Regions from separate parts of the Amycolatopsis japonica genome, predicted to be linked through region 3. Evidence: riboswitches for the same ligand, from Rfam matches in the RefSeq annotation. Region 3 holds a riboswitch; each other region holds the start of a gene.
What was found. Region 3 has a riboswitch for S-adenosylmethionine ahead of AJAP_RS11365 (aminotransferase class V-fold PLP-dependent enzyme). Riboswitches for the same ligand answer to the same signal wherever they lie in the genome.
Positions count from the first base shown of each region.

Region 1: linked by a shared signal. The riboswitch ahead of thrC (threonine synthase) and the one ahead of AJAP_RS11365 (aminotransferase class V-fold PLP-dependent enzyme) in region 3 are both predicted to bind S-adenosylmethionine.
Region 2: linked by a shared signal. The riboswitch ahead of AJAP_RS03915 (methionine ABC transporter ATP-binding protein) and the one ahead of AJAP_RS11365 (aminotransferase class V-fold PLP-dependent enzyme) in region 3 are both predicted to bind S-adenosylmethionine.

Region 1 is NZ_CP008953.1:6,256,998-6,261,259, reverse strand. It holds gene AJAP_RS29035 (ComEC/Rec2 family competence protein) at 1-850, shown strand, start outside; gene thrC (threonine synthase) at 884-2,149, opposite strand; SAM riboswitch class I at 2,163-2,296, opposite strand; gene holA (DNA polymerase III subunit delta) at 2,432-3,415, shown strand; gene rpsT (30S ribosomal protein S20) at 3,469-3,729, opposite strand; gene AJAP_RS29015 (EamA family transporter) at 4,062-4,262, shown strand, end outside.
Region 2 is NZ_CP008953.1:775,644-779,905, forward strand. It holds gene AJAP_RS03905 (GNAT family N-acetyltransferase) at 1-511, opposite strand, end outside; gene rsmA (16S rRNA (adenine(1518)-N(6)/adenine(1519)-N(6))-dimethyltransferase RsmA) at 552-1,388, shown strand; SAM riboswitch class I at 1,631-1,721, shown strand; gene AJAP_RS03915 (methionine ABC transporter ATP-binding protein) at 1,935-2,945, shown strand; gene AJAP_RS03920 (4-(cytidine 5'-diphospho)-2-C-methyl-D-erythritol kinase) at 3,068-4,033, shown strand; gene AJAP_RS03925 (ABC-F family ATP-binding cassette domain-containing protein) at 4,101-4,262, shown strand, end outside.
Region 3 is NZ_CP008953.1:2,327,858-2,332,119, forward strand. It holds gene AJAP_RS11355 (potassium/proton antiporter) at 1-287, shown strand, start outside; gene AJAP_RS11360 (M23 family metallopeptidase) at 419-1,102, shown strand; SAM riboswitch class IV at 1,231-1,345, shown strand; gene AJAP_RS11365 (aminotransferase class V-fold PLP-dependent enzyme) at 1,378-2,721, shown strand; gene AJAP_RS11370 (hypothetical protein) at 2,741-3,328, shown strand; gene lspA (signal peptidase II) at 3,353-3,916, shown strand; gene AJAP_RS11380 (RluA family pseudouridine synthase) at 3,913-4,262, shown strand, end outside.

The DNA of each region.
Region 1 (4,262 bases), 3.9 Mb from region 3:
GCTGGTCGTCTTCGTACCGGTGCGGGTGCTGGCACCGGCGTGGCCACCGCCGGCATGGAACGCCGTCGCCTGTGACGTCGGACAGGGCGATGCCGTCGTCCTCGCCACAGGTGAGCAGGGCAGGGCGGTCCTGGTCGACACCGGGCCGGAACCGGGACCGGTGGACGAATGCCTGAGCAGGCTCGGCGTGGACCGCGTGCCGCTGATCGTGCTGAGTCATCTGCACGCCGACCACATCGGCGGTCTCGGATCCGTCTTCGAGGGCCGGTCGATCGGAGCGGTCGCCGTCGGCCCGGGACGGGCCCCGGCCTGGGCGTGGCAGCAGGTCGCGGACGAGACGGCGCGGCGCGGAATTCCCTTGCTGGAGCTGGAGATCGGACAACGGCTGGAATGGCAGGCGTTGTCACTCGACGTGCTGGGGCCGCGCTATGTCACCCGGCGCTCGGTCCGTGAACAGGATGGCACGGTGATCAACAACGGTTCGGTCGTCCTGCGCGCCGGGACCCCGGCGGGCCGGTTGCTGCTGACAGGCGACATCGAGCTCGCCGCGCAGTCCGACCTGATGGCCGAGGGTGCCGATCTGCGTGCCGAGATCTTGAAGGTCCCGCATCACGGAAGTCGTTACACGGCACCGGATTTCCTCAACGCCGTCGCACCGCGGGCCGCATTGGTGAGCGTCGGTGCCGGAAACACCTACGGTCATCCGAACAAGTCCACTTTGGACAGTCTGGTGGCCGTCGGCGCGGCGGTCGCCAGGACGGACACGGACGGCGACACCGCGGTGGTCGCGGACGGGCGAGGCCTCGCCCTGGTACGCCGGGGTGAGCCCCGCGGCCCGCCTCGTTCCTGAGGCGGGCCGCGCGAAACTCAGATGCCCGAGCTTTTAGATACCCAGAGCTTCGCGGACCGCGTCGGCCGAGGCGCTGACGGTGGCCTTCGGGCCGATCTTGTCCTCGACGGCGTCGAGGGTCTTGAGGCCGTCGCCGGTGATCAGCAGGACGATCTCCTCGTCCGGGTTGAGCTTGCCGGTCTCGATGAGCTTCTTGGCCGTCGCGACGGTCACGCCGCCCGCGGTCTCGGTGAAGATGCCCTCGGTGCGGGCGAGCAGCCGAATGCCCTCGACGACCTCTTCGTCAGTGACGTCTTCGATCGCGCCACCGGTGCGGTTGACCACGTCGAGGACGTAGGGACCGTCTGCGGGGTTCCCGATCGCCAGCGACCGGGCGATCGTGTCCGGCTTGACCGGCTGGACGACGTCGTGCCCGGCGCGGAAGGCCGCCGAGACGGGGGAGCAGCCGGTGGCCTGCGCGCCGAACACCTTGTACGGCGTCTCGTCGACGAGGCCGAGCTGACCGAACTCGCGGAAACCCTTGTCCACCTTGGTGAGCTGGGAACCGGAGGCGATCGGCACCACGATCTGGGAGGGAAGCCGCCAGCCGAGCTGTTCGGCGACCTCGAAGGCCAGCGTCTTGGAACCTTCCGAGTAGTAGGGCCGGACGTTCACATTGACGAACGCCCAGCTCTCCTGCTCGGCGGCGAGCTGGGTGGCGAGCCGGTTCACGTCGTCGTAGTTGCCGTCGACCGCGATCAGGTCACCGTCGTACACGGCGGTGGTGAGGATCTTGGCGCGTTCGAGGGTCTTCGGGATCAGGACGACCGACCGCCAGCCCGCGCGGGCCGCCGCGGCGGCGACGGCGTTGGCCAGGTTGCCGGTCGACGGACAGGCCAGCACGTCGAACCCGAATTCGCGGGCGGCGGCCAGCGCGACGGCGACCACGCGGTCCTTGAACGAGTGGGTGGGGTTCCCGGTGTCGTCCTTGACCCAGACCTTCTTGACGCCCAAGGCTTTCGCGAGCCTGTCGGCCTGGATGAGCCGGGTGGCGCCGGGTTCGGTGTTGGGGATCTCTTCGACGTTCGACGGAACGGGAAGGAGCTTCTTGTAGCGCCAGATGTTCTTCGGCCCGGCTTCGATGTCCTCGCGGCGCACGCGGCCGAAGTCGTAGGCGACCTCGAGCGGCGAGAAGTCCTCGGCGGAAACGAATTCGGGGGCGAGCGGCTGCCGGTGTCCCTCTTCCTTCGACACCAGTTCGACGGCCGGTCCGAGATCCGGGGTCTTGGTGGTGGAGGTCGTGCCGAGGGTTGCGGTCATCGCGAGGTTCCTTTCCTCATCTGCCCCGCCGGTGGCGGGCCGGAATTGGCACCGTGTTCGTCAGCTATCCCGCGATCGCGGGATGACAGGCTGACGCCGGTTGCCGGGGCTTCATCGGGCCGTTCCCTCTGCCCCTCTGGATGAGCGGTATTCGATTGTCGGCACGCGTGTCATCGCGTCGCCTCGCCAACACCGTACGACATGAGCCTCAGGTGGGGCCACCGTGCCCGGAACACATCACCGGACAAAGCACACGAGAGGAGGAGTGGCAGGATCGTCACCGTGACGACGCAAGCTTCCGCCCCATCGCCGCTGGTCCTGGTTCTCGGTGAGGAAGAGCTGCTGATCGAACGTGCGGTCCGCAGTGCTTCGGACGCGGCCAAAGCGGCCGACCCGACGGCGGATCTCACCCGGATCCGGGTGTCGGACCTCACAGTCCCGGCGCTCGCGGAAATGGTCAGCCCCTCGCTGTTCGCCGAGGGCAGGGTGATCGTCCTCGAATCCGCGCACGACATCTCGCAGGAACTCGCCGACGGGGTGATGGCCTACGTCAAGGCGCCCGCCGACGGCATCGTGCTCGTCGTCGTGCACAGCGGAGGCGGCCGGAGCAAGGCCGCGAAAGGGCTTCCAGCCGCCTTGAAGAAGGCGGGCGCGGAGGTAGTCGAGTGCCCGAAGCTGACCAAGGCCGCCGAGCGGGAATCCTTTGTCCGCAACGAGGTCCGCCGGGTCGGCGGGAAGATCGACGGTGCGGCCGTGCTGGCGTTGATCGACGCCGTCGGCTCGGATCTGCGCGAGCTGTCGTCGGCGGCGACCCAGCTCGTCGCGGACGCCGGCGGGGCGGTCGACGAGCAGGCCGTCCGGCGCTACCACCGTGGCCGCGCGGACGTGAACGGTTTCGCCGTCGCCGAGAAGGCCGTCGCCGGTGACAAGGCGGCGGCGCTGGAGTCGCTGCGCTGGGCGATGCAGCTGGGCGTACCGCATGTGCTGGTCGCGGACGCGCTCGCCGACGCCGTCCGCACGATCGCGCGGGTGTCCGGCGCCGGTCGCGGGAACCCGAATCAGATGGCGGGCGAGCTGGGGATGCCGCCATGGAAGGTGCGCAAGGCGCAGGGGCAGGCCCGCGGCTGGGGGCAGGACGGTCTGGCCACCGCGATGAGGGTGGTCGCCAGGCTCAACGCCGAGGTCAAGGGGGTGGCGGCCAATCCGGAGTACGCCTTGGAGCGGGCTGTCCTGGAGGTCGTCGACGCCCACGGCACAAGCCGCTGAGAACGGCGAAGGGCCCCGGCGACGTGAGTCGGCCGGGGCCCTTCGAAAGCCGATCAGAGAGAGTTCGCGCGCTTCGCGAGCGCGGACTTCTTGTTGGCGGCCTGGTTGGCGTGGATGACGCCCTTGGTCACGGCCTTGTCCAGCTTCTTGGCCGCGTCCTTCTGCAGCTCCAGGGCCTTGGCCTTGTCACCGGCGTCGGCGGCCTCGCGGAACTTGCGGATCGCGGTCTTCACCGAGGACCGGATCGCCTGGTTGCGCTGACGCGCCTTCTCGTTGGTGGTGATGCGCTTGATCTGCGACTTGATGTTGGCCACGGGGGCGCTCCTCTTGAATCTCTCGGTGGTTTCACCGCCGCGCTGTGACCGGCCCTGCGTGCTCGTGAGAGCGGCGCGGGTTTCCTCCATGACGGAATGCCACACGACGGTGAAGCGCAAGCTTAACAGCCGTCCCGGCGCGGCTCGCGCCAGCCTCGGGCGGGCTGCTTGCGGTACGGTGAAGATCGTAGTGCCTAGGGTTCCGCCGCCTGCCCGTTCAGCGAAACACACAATCAGGGCAGACGGGACCGGTCCGAGCGGCACCATCGGCGGAGCCGGAAGCACCGCCGTTCATCTGACGGGACAAAAGCCTGGAGGACCGGGTTTTCCGCATGCGCGGAAAACGTGAAAGGTCCGCTGTGAACGCCACCGCTCTGTCCTTCGTCGTCATCGCCGCCGTCATCCACGCGGGCTGGAACCTCGCCGCCAAGCGGATCCGCCGCGGCGGAGCCAGGTTCGTCTGGGCGTACTACAGCCTTTCCGCGATCCTGCTCGTCCCCGTCATGGCGGTCTCGCTGGCCGTGGAACCACAA
Region 2 (4,262 bases), 1.6 Mb from region 3:
GCACGCCTCCGGCCCAGCGTCGCGCGCGCCGGAACCGGCCTTCCTCCACGAACCCCAGCCGCCGCCCGACGGCGATCATCCCCGGGTTCCCCGAGAACGTGGCGAAGTCCAGGCGGAGCGTGTCGGTGCGAGCGAACAAATAGGTCGTCCACAGGCGCAAGGCCTCAGTGCCGTATCCGCCGCCCCAGTACCGCTCGTCGTAGATCGCCAACCCCATCCGCCGCCAGTCGGTCTGCCTGCTTTCCCAGTACCAGCTGACCCTGCCGATCAACCTGCCGTCCTTCAGATCGCATACGGCGAGGCTGGTGCGGGGATCGACGGGCTCGGTCTTGGGCGTGGTGAGTTCGCGTGCCGTCGAGTCGGCCGCCGCCGCGGTCGGGGTGCCGAAATAGGGCCCGTTCGTTTCATGCCAGGGCCGCGTGGGATCGAGTAGGTCGCGAAGCGGTCGGAGGTCGCCGGGCCTCCAGTCGCGCAGCCGGACTTTCTCGCCTTCGAGTACAACGTCGTCCACCGGCCAATCGTGGCCCACCGGGGCTGGTTACGATCGTCGGGTGACTGAACTGCTCGGTCCTGCGGAGATCAGGGCGCTGGCGGCCGAGCTGGACGTACGTCCGACCAAGAAGCTCGGCCAGAACTTCGTGCACGACCCCAATACGGTGCGACGCATCGTCGACCTCTCGGGGGTCGGTGAAGGCGACGTCGTGCTGGAGGTCGGGCCGGGCCTCGGCTCGTTGACCCTCGGACTGCTCGCGACCGGCGCCGAGGTCGTCGCGGTCGAAATCGACCCTGTGCTGGCTGGGCGATTGCCGGATACCGCAGCCGAACGGGGCGGGGCCGAACGACTGACGGTCGTCGGCGCGGACGCGTTGCGGATCACGTCCGACGACCTGCCCGCGCGTCCGACGGCGCTCGTCGCGAACCTGCCGTACAACGTCGCAGTTCCGGTCGTGCTTCACCTGCTTGCTGAACTGCCGTCGCTGACCAGCGGTCTCGTGATGGTCCAGACCGAGGTCGCGGACCGGATGGCGGCCGGCCCGGGGAGCCGGACTTATGGCGTCCCCAGCGTCAAGCTCGCTTGGTACGGAAAGGCGCGCAAGGTCGCCGCGGTGCCTCGCGCGGTGTTCTGGCCCGTTCCGAACGTGGACTCCGCACTGGTCGCTTTCGAACGGGGCGAGGTGGTGTCGTCCGTGGACCGGGAGCGATTGTTCGCGGTGGTCGACGCCGCCTTCTCCCAGCGGCGGAAGACTTTGCGTGCCGCGTTGGCGTCATGGGCCGGTTCCGCCGAACGCGCGGGGGAGCTGCTCGAGAAGGCGGGAATCGACCCCAAGACCCGCGGTGAACAGCTGGATGTCCACCAGTTCGCGCGGATTGCCGCGGTCGCCGGTTGATCGCCTGCCTCGGATGTGACCGGCACCGCGCGAACGTCAGCCGCGCCACGTCGGCACGTGCGTAAGCCTTCTCGATCTGTATGAGCCGGCGTTGTCTTAGCAGGTAGCGCGCCTGGCGCAAGTCGAAGGCGCCTGACTGTGTTCCATTATCTGGACGCCCCATCCTGTATTATGGACGCGACCAGACGTGTGATCTGCGCCTACGCGCTTGCTTTCATCCAGTGGGATCGGTTTTACTCAGTGAGCCATCCCGAGCGACTGAGAGACCTGGCTCGCCGAAGTCGCAGCAACCACCCTCCACAGGGCAGGTGCTACAGCCAGGACCGATGGAGGCTTTGCCTAATGAACAGGGTCACCCACCCGCTCCTGCTGACCAGGCGACGTGTCGTCGATGAAGGTCGCCGCACGGTAAGTGCGTGTCGACGCTCCACCGTTACTGCCTGAGTCCTTCTCCCTTACCTCTGAAAACCGTCCGTTTCCGGACGGTCACTCGGTGACGGTCGGCGCGCTCGAAAGAAGCAGCGCCCCATTCGCATGGAGCCTCTCGTGATCACTGTCGAAAACCTGTCCAAATCCTTTCCCCTCAACGGAAATCCCGTCGTCGCGCTGCGCGATGTGAGCGTGGACATCCAAGCGGGCTCGCTGTTCGGAGTCGTCGGCCCGGCCGGCTCCGGCAAGTCGACCCTCGCTCGTTGCATCGGTCTTCAGGAGCGTCCCGACCGTGGCGTCGTCCGCCTCGACGGCCTCAACACAGGGACTCTCGACGGACGCCGTCTGCGCGAGATCCGGCGGCAGGTCGGTGTCGTGAGCACCAAACCGGAATTGCTCGCCGAGCGCACCATCGCCGGCAACATCGCTTCGCCGCTCGAACAGCTCGGTCTCGACGGGCCGCAGCGGCGCAACCGGGTCGGCAACCTGCTCGACCTGGTCGGGCTCACCCCCCGGGCGGGGCAGCGGCCGGGCGACCTGTCCGAAGGGCAGCTGCGCCGAGTGGCCATCGCCAAGGCGCTGGCCGCCGGGCCGTCCGTGCTCTTGGCCGACGACCCGACCGCCGGCGTGCAGGCCGAGGAGTCCGGCGCGGTCCTCACCGTGCTCGACCGGGCCCGTGCCGAGCTCGGAGTCACCGTGCTGCTCACCACTCCCGACGCCGGCGTGGTTCGCCGTGTCTGCGACGACGTCGCGGTTCTGGAAGCCGGGGCGATCATCGAACGCGGGACCGTGCTCGACCTGGTCTCCGACCCGAACAGCCGTACTGCGCAGGCGCTGCTTCCCGCGATCGAGACCGGGCGTGCGCAGGCCTCGAAGTACGACCGCGCGGTGGACGTCGTGCTGGTCGGCTTCGCCTCGGTCGGTGCGTTGCTCCCGGAGGCCGCCGGTCGCTTCGACGTCGAACTCGCCACCATCGGCGGTGGCCTGACCCGGATCGGCGACACGCCGGTTGGCCGGTTCCGTCTCGGTGTCCGCGGTGAGCGTGCGGACGCCGCGCTCGCCTGGATCGCCGAGCGCGGCGGCCACGTGACCCACCCGGTCCGCGGACCGCAGGGTGTCGCTGCCTGATTCCTCCACGAACGGGCCGCCCAGGACGAAATCCGTCCGGGGCGGCCCGTTCGTGTCCGACTCGTCCTGTTCTCTTTTCTCCTGGTGACAGCGCAAGTGGAACGGCCACGTAGGCTTGACGGGTGCTCGCCGTCGTACCGCCCCCAGTAACCGTCAGGGTTCCCGCCAAGGTCAACCTGCACCTGTCGGTCGGTGACGTACGCCCGGACGGTTACCACGAGCTGGTGACCGTGTTCCAGGCGCTTTCTTTGACCGACGAGGTGACCGTCGCGGTCACCGAGGATCCCGGTGTCGAGGTCTACGGCGAAGGCGAAGGCTCCGTACCGACAGGGGCGAACAACCTCGCCTGGAAGGCGGCGCAGGCGCTGGCGGCACACGTCGGCAAGGCGGACGGCGAGTCCAAGGTCAGGGTCGTACTGCGCAAAGGCATCCCGGTGGCGGGCGGGATGGCCGGTGGCAGCGCCGACGCGGCCGCGACCCTGGTGGGGCTCGCGTCGCTTTGGAAGCTCGACATCTCCCGAGACGAACTGGCGGGTATCGCCGCGAAGCTCGGCAGCGATGTCCCGTTCGCGCTCTACGGCGGGACCGCGTTGGGCACCGGCCGAGGTGAGCAGCTGGTGCCGGTCTTGTCGCGGCACACCTTCCATTGGGTTCTGGCCTTCGACCAGCGAGGTCTTTCGACGCCGAGGGTGTTCGGCGAGCTGGACAAGTTGCGTGAAGAGGGCAGCCCGCCGCGGATCGGTTCGCACACTCCGGTGGTCGAGGCGCTGGCGTCCGGTGACCCGCGGCAGCTGGCGCTGCTTCTGGGTAATGACCTTCAGGCGGCCGCCGTCTCGTTGCGGCCGGGGCTGCGTCGTACCTTGCGGGCGGGGGTCAACGCGGGTGCGCTCGCCGGCACCGTCTCAGGCTCCGGACCGACCTGTGCCTTTCTGTGCGCGGATGCCCAGTCGGCCGTCGAGGTCGCCGCGGAGCTGTCCGGCGCGGGTGTCTGCCGCACGGTACGCGTCGCGCACGGGCCGGTGCCCGGAGCGCGGCTGGTCGGCGGCGACGACGCGCCGCGGCCGTCACCGCCGCGGGTGCACGCGTGAGGGTGTCCGAAATGGACATCGACTAATTCGTTGTGGTGCAAGCTTTTCGGAAAGGATCGGCTGAGGCATGGCCAACTTGGTCAACCTGGAGTCGGTGAGCAAGTCCTTCGGGGTGCGCCCGCTGCTCGACGGTGTTTCGCTCGGTGTGGCGGAGGGGCAGCGTATCGGTGTCGTCGGTCTCAACGGGGGCGGGAAGACGACGCTGCTGGAGGTTCTCGCGGGGATCAGC
Region 3 (4,262 bases):
CGCCGCTCGACGAGATGGGCGCGGAACTCCTGCAAGTCCGGATCAACACCGGGTCGAAGATGCACGGCGTCTACCTGGCCGAGCTGCGGCTGCCGGTGGGGGCGACGATCAGCCTCCTCGTCCGCGACGGCACCGGCTTCACGCCGAACAAGAACACGCGGCTTCAGGAACGCGACCAGTTACTCGTCGTGACCACCTCCGAAGCCCGTGACGCGGCCGAACGACGCCTGCGGGCCGTCGACCGCGCGGGCCGTCTGGCCAGGTGGAAGGGCGAATCCGGCCAGTAGGTCACGTACCGGCACCAGCTGTTCGTCGGTTGATCTCAGAAAATTCTTCCCTTCTGTACTCCTTTTGGATTACTTTCCCCGCAATCGACTCCATCGAATGGGTGAGTGTCACGGGGTAAGGAGTACGCAAGGTGACGAAACTTCCTGCGCGGTTCGCCGGTCTGGGGGCCTCGGTGGCACTCGTCGGGGTGGTTCTCGCCGCCCCGACGGCCACGGCGGCCGGTGCCTTTCCCGCGTTCGGGCTGCCCTTCGAGACGGGCCAATCGGTCTACTCGGCGGGGATCCACTCGGACAACGGGAACTCCGGCGTGAAGAACGCCATCGACTTCAGCCCCGGCGACAGGACCGTTCGCGCCCCGCTGGCGGGCACCGTCCGGATCCAGCACTGCTCCGGCGGCGACTGGGTGACCGTCGACCACGACGGCGGCTGGCGCACCGGGTACTACCACATGGAGAACATTTCGGTCACCGACGGCCAGAAGGTCGCCCCCGGCGACGCCCTCGGCCGGACCGGCAACGCGCTGCCCTGCGGTGGCAGCAGCACCGGCGCCCATGTGCACTTCACCTTGTGGACCCTGCCCACGGCCGCCGCCCAGGGTGGCGACTCGCGCGACTTCGGGGTCGGCGCCGGCAACTGGAACGGCAAGTCCTACGACGAGGTCTCGACCACGGTCGCCGAGGCCTACGGCGAGGCGGTCGACGGCAAGACCTTCGGCGGCTGGCAGTTCACCGCGGGCACCGATCAGTACTCGGGTACCGCGACCGAGGTCTCCTCCCGCGCGACCATCGGACTGCCCGGCCGTTTCCGGGTCTGACCTGCCGTTGCCCGGCGCGGCGCGGCGCCGGGCAACGGCTCTTCCCGCTTGCGGAGTACGTGAGCGGCGTCTCAAGATGCGGACGAGGGCTGGCTCGATCGCCCGCCCATCCGCTAACTTCGTCCGTAGGTCACGAGTGTCAGCGTCAAGCCCCGGCTAGCTGACCGGCAACCCTCCTTCCGCGGTGGGGTGCCCCGGGTGAGGACCTGGCTCGTCGCGTGGTGCGACGGGCAAGCGCGGGATCCTCGTCGGGTCCCCTGGCCCGGAGGATGATGATGACCCTCGCTCTCGAACGCACCGGCACCCCTGCTGAAACCGTTGCCACGCAAGAAATCCCGACGGTCGCGGGTGCCGGTCTGCGGGTTCCGCTGGTCACCGGCGGCGACATCGGTTACGCCAACCTCGATCACGCGGCGAGCGCCCCCTGTCTGGACAAGGTGCGGGCCGCGGTCGACGAGTTCCTGCCCTGGTACGCCAGCGTGCACCGCGGGGCCGGGTTCGCCTCGCAGGTCTCCACCAAGCTCTACGAGCGCACCCGCGGAATCCTGCGAAACTTCGTCGACGCTCGATCGACCGACACCGTCGTGTTCACCCGCAACACCACCGATTCCTTCAACCTTCTCGCCCGCAGCCTGCCGAAGCACACGTCGGTCGTCGTGTTCGACACTGAGCACCACGCCGCGCTGCTGCCGTGGAAGGGGCCGAACGTTCGCCGGATCGAGACGCCGCGCACCCGCCTCGCCGCGGTGTCCGCTGTGGACGAAGCGCTCGCGGACTGCCCGCAGGGGCCGCGGCTGGTCGTGCTCACCGGCGCGTCCAACGTGACCGGGGAACTGTTGCCGGTCAAGGAGATCGCGGCCGTCGCGCGGCGGCACGGCGCCCGGATCGCGCTCGACGCGGCGCAGCTCGCGCCGCACCGGAAGATCTCGGTGCGCGAACTGGACGTCGACTACGTCGCGCTGTCGGGCCACAAGCTGTACGCGCCTTTCGGTGCCGGCGCGCTGATCGGCCGCGCCGACTGGCTGCGCGCGGCCCAGCCGTACCTCGCCGGCGGCGGAGCGACGAAGCTCGTCAGCCGTGACTCCGTGGTCTGGAATTCCGGACCTGAGCGGCACGAAGCCGGTTCCCCCAACACTGTCGGCGTCTACGCGCTCGGTGTCGCCTGCGAGACGCTGGCCGCGAACTGGGACGGCGTCGTCGCCCACGAAGAGGAACTGCTGGCGCGGCTGCGTCGCGGTCTCGCCGCCATCCCCGGCTTCGCCGAACTGCGGCTGTTCGACGCGCCGGTCGACCGCGTCGGCACGCTCAGCTTCGTCGTCGACGGCTTCGACCCTGGCTGGCTCGCCGCGGTCCTTTCCGCGGAGTACGGCATCGGCGTGCGGGACGGCGCGTTCTGCGCGCACGTGGCGACCAAACGGCTGATCGCCGTCGCCGGTTCGACGGGCCAGCAGGCCGTGCGCGTGAGCCTCGGCCTGGGCAGCACGACCGAACACGTGGACCGGATCGTCCTGGCGCTGCGCCAGATCGTCGCCCGCGGCGCGCGCTGGCAGTACGAGAAGCCGGAAGGCCGCTGGGTGCCGGAAAACGATCCGCGCGAACTGCCCCCGTTCTGCGCCTGACCCACTACCCTCACCCCGCATGGGGAACGAGCGACCGCGTTACTGGTTTCCGCTGGCGCTGCTGGGATTCGCCCAGCTGGCCGTGGTGGCCCTGTCCGTCGGCTCGCGCCGGTCCGAAGGGTGGTTCGCCTACGTGCCCAACGGGGACGGCGGCATGTTCGGCTCCGTCCAGAGCGCGGGGACGCCCCTGACCGCGGTTTCGGCCGGGGCCATCGGCAGGATGGACAACTGGCTGTTCGCCGTGTTCGCGGTCTACCTCGGCACGGTGCTGTTCTACGCCCTTCGGACGAAGACCATGCCGTGGTGGAAGGTCGCCGCGATCGCGGTCGGCGGACTGGTCGCCATCGCGCTGGCCGACCTGGTCGGCTACTGGGAATTCGAACTCGACGGCGACACCCGGAGCGCGATCCTGCTGACGGTCGGCCTGGTGCTGCTGGCCTGGCTGGAACGCAGTGTGCTGGTGCTCGTCGTGGCGGCGGCGTTCGTGGTCTGCGCGGTCGTGCCGCCGCAAGGACAGCTCGCGCTGGTGCTGTCGTCGCTGGTCGCGCTCGCCGGGGCGTTCGCGGCCCTGCTGAGCAGGCCGAAGGCGGCCGCCGAGGAGGCCTGAACCCGCTCAGTGGACAATGGGGGAGTGAGTACAGAGCCCGAAACCGCGCCACCATCGCCGCCGCTGCCCAAGAAGCGCGTCGCCGTGGTGTTCGTCGTCGCCGCGGTGCTGTGGGGGATCGACCTCCTCACCAAGCAGATCGCCGTGTCCACGCTCGAGGGCAAGCAGCCGGTCGAGTTCCTCGGCGGGCTCGTGTACTTCCAGCTGGTGCGCAACCCCGGTGCCGCCTTCTCGATGGCGACCGGGCTGACCTGGGTGCTCGCGCTGGTCGCGATCGCCGTCGTGATCGCCATCGTCTGGCTGTCGCGGCGGCTGCGCTCGGTCGGCTGGGCGATCGGCCTCGGCCTGGTGCTGGCCGGCGCGCTCGGCAACCTGACCGACCGCATCTTCCGCGCCCCCGGCCCGCTGCAGGGGCACGTGGTCGACATGATCTCCGCCTTCGCGCCGAACGGGCAGGGCTGGGCGATCTTCAACGTCGCCGACTCCGCGATCTGCGTCGGCGGCGTGCTCATCGTGATCCTTTCCTTGCTGGGCAAGGACTACGACGGAACATCCACAAAGGACAAGAAGAAGGCGGCGACCGAATGAGCGCGCGCATGCTGCCCGTCCCCGACGGGCTCGACGGAATGCGCGTCGACGCGGGGCTGGCGAAGCTGCTGGGACTTTCCCGCACCGTCGTGGCGGAACTGGCCGAATCCGGCGAGATCCACCTCGACGGCAAGCCCGCCGGGAAGTCGGACCGGCTGACCGCCGGCGGACTGCTCGAAGTGACGCTGCCCGATCCGGCCTCGGCCGTCGAGGTCGTCGCGGAACCCGTCGAGGGCATGAAGATCCTGCACGACGATGACGACATCGTGGTGATCTCGAAGCCGGTCGGCGTCGCCGTGCACCCGAGCCCCGGCTGGACCGGGCCGACCGTCGTCGGCGGGCTCGC